2 regions of the Paraburkholderia sp. RAU2J genome follow, and region 2 is predicted to be linked to the other one. Evidence: riboswitches for the same ligand, from Rfam matches in the RefSeq annotation. Region 2 holds a riboswitch; the other holds the start of a gene.
What was found. A riboswitch is a leader RNA that binds a small molecule or an ion and turns the genes downstream of it on or off. The one in region 2 is predicted to bind thiamine pyrophosphate.

Region 1: linked by a shared signal. The riboswitch ahead of thiC (phosphomethylpyrimidine synthase ThiC) and the one ahead of B0G69_RS04640 (FAD-dependent oxidoreductase) in region 2 are both predicted to bind thiamine pyrophosphate.

The regions. Positions count from the first base shown of each region.
Region 1 is NZ_RBXG01000001.1:2,621,488-2,625,423, forward strand. It holds gene thiC (phosphomethylpyrimidine synthase ThiC) at 1-1,704, opposite strand, end outside; TPP riboswitch at 1,797-1,915, opposite strand; gene B0G69_RS12010 (GreA/GreB family elongation factor) at 2,057-2,467, opposite strand; gene B0G69_RS12015 (hypothetical protein) at 3,168-3,410, shown strand; gene B0G69_RS12020 (EamA family transporter) at 3,760-3,936, shown strand, end outside.
Region 2 is NZ_RBXG01000001.1:994,873-998,808, forward strand. It holds gene B0G69_RS04630 (thiazole synthase) at 1-536, opposite strand, end outside; gene thiS (sulfur carrier protein ThiS) at 585-782, opposite strand; gene B0G69_RS04640 (FAD-dependent oxidoreductase) at 848-1,978, opposite strand; TPP riboswitch at 2,210-2,333, opposite strand; gene B0G69_RS04645 (ABC transporter ATP-binding protein/permease) at 2,741-3,936, shown strand, end outside.

The sequences.
Region 1 (3,936 bases), 1.6 Mb from region 2:
CGGGTCGAGGCCGAGATTGAACTGGTCTTCCCAACGGAATTCGAAACGCGCCTTGCTCAGTGCGTTGTCACGCACCTGCGCGCCCGGATGACCCTTCGCCAGATCGGCGGCGTGCGCGGCGAGCTTGTACGTGATGATGCCGGTCTTCACGTCGTCCTTGTTCGGCAGGCCCAGGTGTTCCTTCGGCGTGACGTAGCAAAGCATCGCCGTGCCGAACCAGCCGATCATCGCCGCGCCGATGCCCGACGTGATGTGGTCGTAGCCCGGCGCGATGTCGGTGGTGAGGGGCCCGAGCGTGTAGAACGGCGCTTCGTCGCACCATTCCAGTTGCAGGTCCATGTTCTCCTTGATCAACTGCATCGGCACGTGGCCGGGGCCTTCGATCATCGTCTGCACGTCGTGCTTCCACGCGATCTGCGTGAGTTCGCCCAAGGTCTTCAACTCGCCGAGCTGCGCTTCGTCGTTCGCATCGTAGATCGAGCCGGGACGCAGGCCGTCGCCGAGCGAGAAGGCCACGTCATACGCCTTCATGATTTCGCAGATGTCTTCGAAGTGCTCGTACAGGAAGCTTTCCTTGTGATGCGCGAGACACCACTTCGCCATGATTGAGCCGCCGCGCGAGACGATGCCGGTCATGCGCTTGGCCGTCAACGGCACATACTGCAGGCGCACGCCCGCGTGAATCGTGAAGTAGTCGACGCCTTGCTCGGCCTGTTCGATGAGCGTGTCGCGGAAGATTTCCCACGTCAGGTCCTCCGCCTTGCCGTTGACCTTTTCGAGCGCCTGATAGATCGGCACCGTGCCGATCGGCACCGGGCTATTGCGGATGATCCACTCGCGCGTCTCGTGAATGTGCTTGCCGGTCGACAGATCCATCACCGTGTCGCCGCCCCAGCGGATCGCCCACGTCATCTTGTCGACTTCCTCGCCGATCGACGACGTCACCGCCGAGTTGCCGATGTTGGCATTCACCTTCACGAGGAAGTTGCGGCCGATGATCATCGGCTCGCTTTCCGGGTGGTTGATGTTGTTGGGGATGATCGCGCGGCCGCGCGCCACTTCCTCGCGCACGAATTCCGGCGTGATCGCCGTGAGGCCGTTCGCACCGAACGCGCTCGCGCCGAACGCCTGGCCCGGATGCTGACGGCCCATCATCGCGGCGAGCTTCTCGCCGTTCGGACCGCTCGTCTTCAGGCTCTCCAGATACTCGGCGCGGCGCTGGTTCTCGCGAATCGCGATGTATTCCATCTCCGGCGTGATGATGCCCTTCTTCGCGTAGTGCATCTGCGACACGTTCTTGCCGGCGATCGCGCGGCGCGGCGTGCGATGCAGGCCTTGGAAACGCAGGCCGGCGGTGGCGGTGTCGGCGGCGCGCTCGCGGCTGAAGTCGCTGGACAGACCCGTCAGCGCTTCGGTGTCGCCGCGCTCTTCGATCCACGCCTGACGTAGCGCCGGCAGGCCCTCGCGAATATCGATCTTCGCGTCCGGGTCGGAGTAGGGGCCCGACGTATCGTAGACATAGACCGGCGGATTCTTTTCGCCGCCGAAGCTGTCGGGCGTATCGGCCTGCGAGATTTCTCGCATCGGCACGCGGATGTCGGGACGCGAACCGCTCACGTAGACCTTGCGGGAATTCGGCAGCGGCGCGACAGCGGCTTCATCGACGTGAGCGTCGGCGGACAGGAATTTTGGATTGGCGTTCATCGTATCTCCATGCAAAGCAATGTGGGCAGCTAAGCAGGAGACGAGACGGAAGTAGTCGGAAATCGCGCGAGAGGTGAGGCGATGGAGCTGGAGTGCGAAATCCGTACGCTTCCCTGCGCTGGCATTATCCAGATCAGGTTCAAAGGGTATTTCTCACCCGCGCGGCACGGACCTCCAAGCTCCATGCGACGCAGGACCCCCGCGTTAGCAGCGCACACGATACACCGGCCACCCGCGACTTGGCAACCCGTCCGGTTGAACCGAACCGCGCATCGCGGCGCGGCCCACCGTGTCCTGTGCTGATTGTGACGGGCAGGCGGGCGAGCTGCGGCGTGCTTGAGTTACAACGAGATCAGAGCGAGAAATTGTCGCCGGCTTCGGGCTGATACAGGATCTTGTCGAGCTTCAGCACTTTCTCCGTGCCGCTCGGCGGCGTGAAGCGGATGCGCTCGCCGCGCTTCGCGCCGAGCAGCGCGAGGCCGGCCGGCGAGAACACGTTCAGGCGCCCGTGCGCGAAGTCCGCGTTGGGCGGATAGACGACGGTCCAGGTCATCTGTTCGCCGCTGGCTTCGTCGGTCAGGGTGGCTTGCGAATTCATCGTCACCACGTTGGCCGGAATTTCGCGCGAATCAACGATCACGGCGCGCTCGAGGACGTCGTCGAGCATGTCCTGCAGTTTCGCGCTCGCGCCGGGCGCGGATGCGTGCTTCTCGAGGCGGGCGACATCGAGTTCGGTCAGATAACAGGGTTTCGTCTTTTTCATGACGGGTACTCCAATTCGATCTGCATAAAAGAGAACGGCGTGCGGAAGCGTTCAGCCCGGCGCCCGAAGAAAGTCCCCTTGGGGACGACGCGGCCTGAACAGTGGAGCTAGCAGCGTTAGATCGGGAGCCGGGCGGCGGAGAGCGGGAGCGTTCGGGACGGCTCGCCGGCCGGACACGGCGCGAAGTCCGCGCGCGCGTCACCGGTTGCGCGGCGGGGGCGCAAGCGGATGAGGGCACGGGAAGTCGGGAAGCGCATCGAAGTAGCCGGCAGGTGTCGACAGAAGGGGGTGAAGGCGTCGCCTGAAAACGGAAAGCAGCGCCATAGAAAGGTCCATGTTAGCACGCGGCCGAGCGTCGCCCGATTCGATCCGCGTCGGCCTTGTGCTCGGGCAACGGGCGGCGCGGTAGCACTTGGGATGCATTCAAGCACATCGTAAAAATGTCGTTACTGGTTCTGTCGGGCTTTGTGAAGTGCCCGTTGTTCATTGAGTCTGCAGCAGAGGCGGCTGCCCGGTTCGGTGACATCGCGCCGGACGGCATCGCTGATGCGAAACGAATCGAGTCGGCCTACGGGTGAGTGCGCATGAAAACGAACCCATCGCGGTTGCGGACGCTCGGTGCAGTGGCGGGGGCCATGACGCTGCTGGCGGCGCGTGCCGGCTGCGCGCTCACGCTGACGTTCTCAATGTGCCTCCGGGCGTGACGAGCGGCGTGGAGGTCGCGTTGCAGGTGAACGACGGCGTGCCGGCGCGGGATCGTGTAGCGGCGCGTTTCGTCGATAGCGGCGGGCGAATCGCCGCGGCGCGCAGCGGTCACTATCAGGTCGGGCGCGACGGCGGCACATTGTCGTTGTCGCCGAAGGGGGCGCGCACCGGGACGCGCGTGACCGCGGTCGTGAGCTATCAGTGCCTTCACGAATTCGCGTGCGCGGATTTCAGGTGATGGCGGGAGTCATGTTCCACTGCCGCGCACGCTGAAAAAACACCAGCGATACGTCCCCGGTTTTTGTGTTGCAAGGACACCAAAAAGTTACGATTCTTTCGCTCGGCGCGGTGGGCGCTTACTGCATAATGCGATGCGCGCCGCAGCCTTGGCGCGTGTTCGCCCCGGCCCGATTTCTTTCGTAAGCCGCGGCGTTGTGGCCCTATTGGTCATCTATCGCCTTTCCGTTCCACCGACATGTCCGCCAGCCTCGCCCGTCAGACCGCATTTTCGATGCGGTGTCCGCCATCCCGTCAGCGGGTTTTCAGCGGGGGCGCAATACCTCGAGCGGCATGGACGGGGTGAACGCATGTCGTTGCAACGCTCCAGTTTCTTTTCGCGCGGTTTGCCGATCCGTTTGCCGCAGTCGCACAGCGGCCAGATCGCGCTCGCGCTTGCCGTCGTCTATCTCGTGTGGGGCTCGACGTACCTCGCCGTGCACGTCGCCCTCGGTTCGTTTCCGCCGCTGCTGCTCTCCGGGCTGCGC
Region 2 (3,936 bases):
AGCACCCGCAGCCCGTAAGGATTGATCACGCCCTTGCCGGTGCCGATCGGCGCGCCCCACGGCATCAGCGCTTCACAACCGGCGTCGAGCAGGCGGCGGCCGATCACGAGGTCTTCGGTGCAATACGGCAGCACTTTGAAGCCGTCCTTGATCAGCTGCGCGGCCGCTTCGATCAGGCCGACCGGGTCGGGCTGCAACGTGTAGTCGTCGCCGATCAGTTCGAGCTTGATCCAGTCCGTTTCGAAGATTTCGCGCGCCATGTGGGCGGTGGCCACCGCCTCGCCGACCGTCAGGCAGCCGGCCGTGTTCGGCAGGAGCGGCACGCCGTGGCGCTTGAGCAGATCGAAGAAGCCGGCTTCGGCGCCGCCTTCGTTCATCTGCCGGCGTAGCGCGACGGTCACCATGCCGGGGCGCGCCGCGTCGATCGAATCGGACAGCGACTGCAGCGACGGATAGCGCGAGGTGCCGAGCAGCACGCGGCTCGCGAAGGTTTGGCCGTACAGCGTAAGCGCGTCGGCCGTTTGGGGGGAAGTCATTTGCATCATCGGGTCTCCGGCAAAGCGTGGCGGGCGGCGGGGCAGCGCTTAGCCGCCGGCCACGGGTTGCACGACGTCGAGCCGGTCGCCCGGCTGCAGCGCGCGCGCCGCATGCTGCGTGCGCGCGACGAAATCGCCGTTCAGCGCGACCGCGAACGGCGGGCGCGCGCCGTACGCGGCGAGCGCATCGGCGACGGTCGCGCCTTCGGGCAGCGACAACGGCTTCTGATTGATATGAATGTCCATGGTGTTCGAATACGGTTCAATCGATGGCGAAAGCGGCGGCCGAGCGGCATGGGACCGCGCAACGCTCATGCTGGCTCCCGCGCGCAGTCCTGTTGGAAAAGCTCGCTCCAGCGGGCGTCGCGGCGCCACTCGGCGAACGCGTCGGCATCGCCGATACGGCCGTCGAGCAGCGCCGACGCGAAGCGCACGGCTTCGTCGGCGACCTCCGGCACGATCATGTAGCCGTGCCGGTACAGCCCGTTCACGCGCAACGTCCGCGCGCCGTCCCACAGGAGCGCCGGACGGTGGTCCGGCAAGGTCGGGCGGCATTGCGAATTCAGTTCGAGGATGCGCGCCTCGCCGAAGCCCGGATGCACCGAAAACGCCGCGCTCAGCAGTTCGAGCGCCGAGCGCACGCTGACCGGCGACATGTCCTCGCCTTCGACTTCGGTGGCGCCGATCACGTACAGGTCGTTCTGCTTCGGCGCGATATAGAGCGGATAGCGCGGATGCAGCAGCCGCACCGGGCGTGTCAGGTTGATACCGGGCGCATGCACCCGCGCGACTTCGCCGCGAATGCCCCGCAGCGTGGGCAGCACGGGCTTCGCGCCGAGGCCCCGGCAGTCGATCGTGATGCGCCCGGGCGGCAGCGACTGCTCGTCGACGGCCGTGTTCCAGTGGGTTTCGACGCCGCGCTCGGCAAGGCCCGCGGCCAACGCGGCCAGCACCTGGCGATTATCCAGTTGGCCTTCACGCGGCAGCAGCCAGCCCTGGTTGAAGCGGCCCGCCAGCGCGGGCTCGGCCGCGCCGACCTGCGCGCCGGTCAGCGTCACGAAACCGCCGTCGAGCAGGTCGGCCGGCGCGTTCGAGCGCACCCGGCGTTCGAACAGCGGCGCTTCGGTGCGGTCGGCATGATGCCAGACGACCAGCGTGCCATTGCGTTGGAAGAATACCGGCTCGGGCAATTCGGCCAGCACCTGCGGCCAGGTATCGAGCGAACTCGCGCCAAGGCGCGTGATGAGCAACTCGGCGCTGGCGGCTTCGGCGAGCGGCGCCAGCATCGCCGCGGCGACCCACGCGGCGGCCTGCGAGCCGGCGGCGTCGCCGCGCTCATACAGCGCCACGCGATGTCCCTGGCCCGCCAGACGCCATGCGACCAACCGGCCGCAAAGACCGCCGCCGAGAACGGCGAAATCAGGTTGGGCGGACCGGTTCATCGCGCGGACTCCCGCGTGTGCTTTGGTCTACGGCGGCAAGCAAGGCTGAAGCACGACGCGCCGACGGCGACGTAGCGAAGAGCAAAACACATATCTGAAGAATAGGCGGTCATCGAGTCCTTTCCGTACGGCAAAGAAACGCACGTACCCAGGACGAAACCGGCGGGTCAAGCCGGCCGGACAATACGCGCGTACCGAGGTACGGACGCCGTCCGGCGGGGAATGGAAGACTGGCTGCTTCCGGAAACTTCCCGCGCCGGTATTACCCGGATCGGGTGCAAAGGGTCTCTCTCAGCCTCGCCGCCGCAGCCTGAAAATCAAGCCGCCTGTGGGCGAAGCACCCCTGTTTCGTCGCAGCTCATTAGACCATAAAAGGCGCGGCGCCCGCAAACCAGCGGCTCGCGCGGCAGCATGGGTTTCAACCGGCACCCTGTTTCGTTGCGGCGATGTGGGCGGAGCCGAGGCTCTGGCACAATGCCGGGACCGGATGCCGCATGCGCGCTTCGCCGCATGCGCGGCGGGCGCCGCCGGGGCGAAGCCCTTAAGCGAAAATTAATTTTCGCTTAAGGGCCTCACGCCAGAATCGGGCGGTCGCCCAGACGCGCGTTCACCGAAACACGACGCCCGGGCAGGTATCGCACCGCCGTCGCAGAGCGGCCCGACATTGGGCCGCTTCGCGGCGCAATAGCCCGACATGGGCCGGCCGGAGTCGGGTCGGCGCTTCGGATCAGCACTTCGGGCCTGCACTTCATCAGGACGCTCATGACACCCAATTTTTCCTCCAGCCCCGCGCTGCCGCCCGACGAAAAAGTCTCCGCCTGGAGCCTGATCAAACCCTACTGGGTTTCCGAAGAACGCAAGACGGCGTGGGGTTTGCTCATAGCGATCATCGTGATGAACCTGCTCGTCGTGTGGATCAACGTGCGGCTGAACCGCTGGAGCGCCGACTTCTACAACGCGCTGCAAAGCAAGAACGTGCACGATTTCCCGCACCTGCTGATGGTGTTCTCGGGACTCGCGTTCGGCTTCATCATCCTCGCGGTGTACGGGCGATATTTGCGTCAGATGCTCGGTTTCCGCTGGCGCCAGTGGCTGACCACGCGCTATCTGAACGAGTGGCTGCACGACAGCGCCTTCTACCGGATCGAACGCGACCGGCTTGCCGACAACCCCGACCAACGGATCAGCGACGATCTGCAGTCGTTCGCCACCACCACGCTGTCGCTCACGCTCGATCTGCTGTCCACGGTCGTCACGCTCGTGTCGTTTATCACGATCCTGTGGTCGCTGGCCGGTGCGCTGACCATCTCGCTCGGCGGCATGCCGTTGCAGATTCCCGGCTACATGGTGTGGGCCGCGGCGCTGTATGCGGTGGTCGGCTCGCTGATCATCCAGAAGGTCGGCCATCCGCTCGTGTCGATCAACTACCAGGCGCAGAAAGTCGAGGCGGATTTCCGTTTCGGCCTCATCCGGCTGCGTGAGAATGCCGAACAGATTGCGTTCTACAACGGCATGGACACCGAGAAGTCGAACGCGCACTCGCTGTTCGGCCGCATCCGCGACAACTGGTGGCAGGTGATGAAGTACACCAAGCGGCTCACCTTCGTGCTGAGCTTCTATGGCCAGATCGCGATCATCTTTCCGCTGGTGGTCGCCGCGCCGCGCTATTTCGCGGGCGCCTTCACCTTCGGTGTCCTGATGCAGATTTCGAGCGCATTCGGCACCGTCAGCGATTCGTTCTCGTGGTTCATCAACAGTTACGCGAGCCTCGTCGAGTGGCGCGCCACCGTGAACCGGTTGCGCGAATTCCGCCGTGTCGTTCACGCGCCGCGTCTGAAGGAGTCGGTCTCGCCGGCCACCGAGCATGGCGGCATCAAGCTGCATTTCGTCGACGCCGATCAGCTTTCCACCGACGGCCTCAAGCTCGCGCTGCCGAACGGCAACCCGCTGTCGCGCAT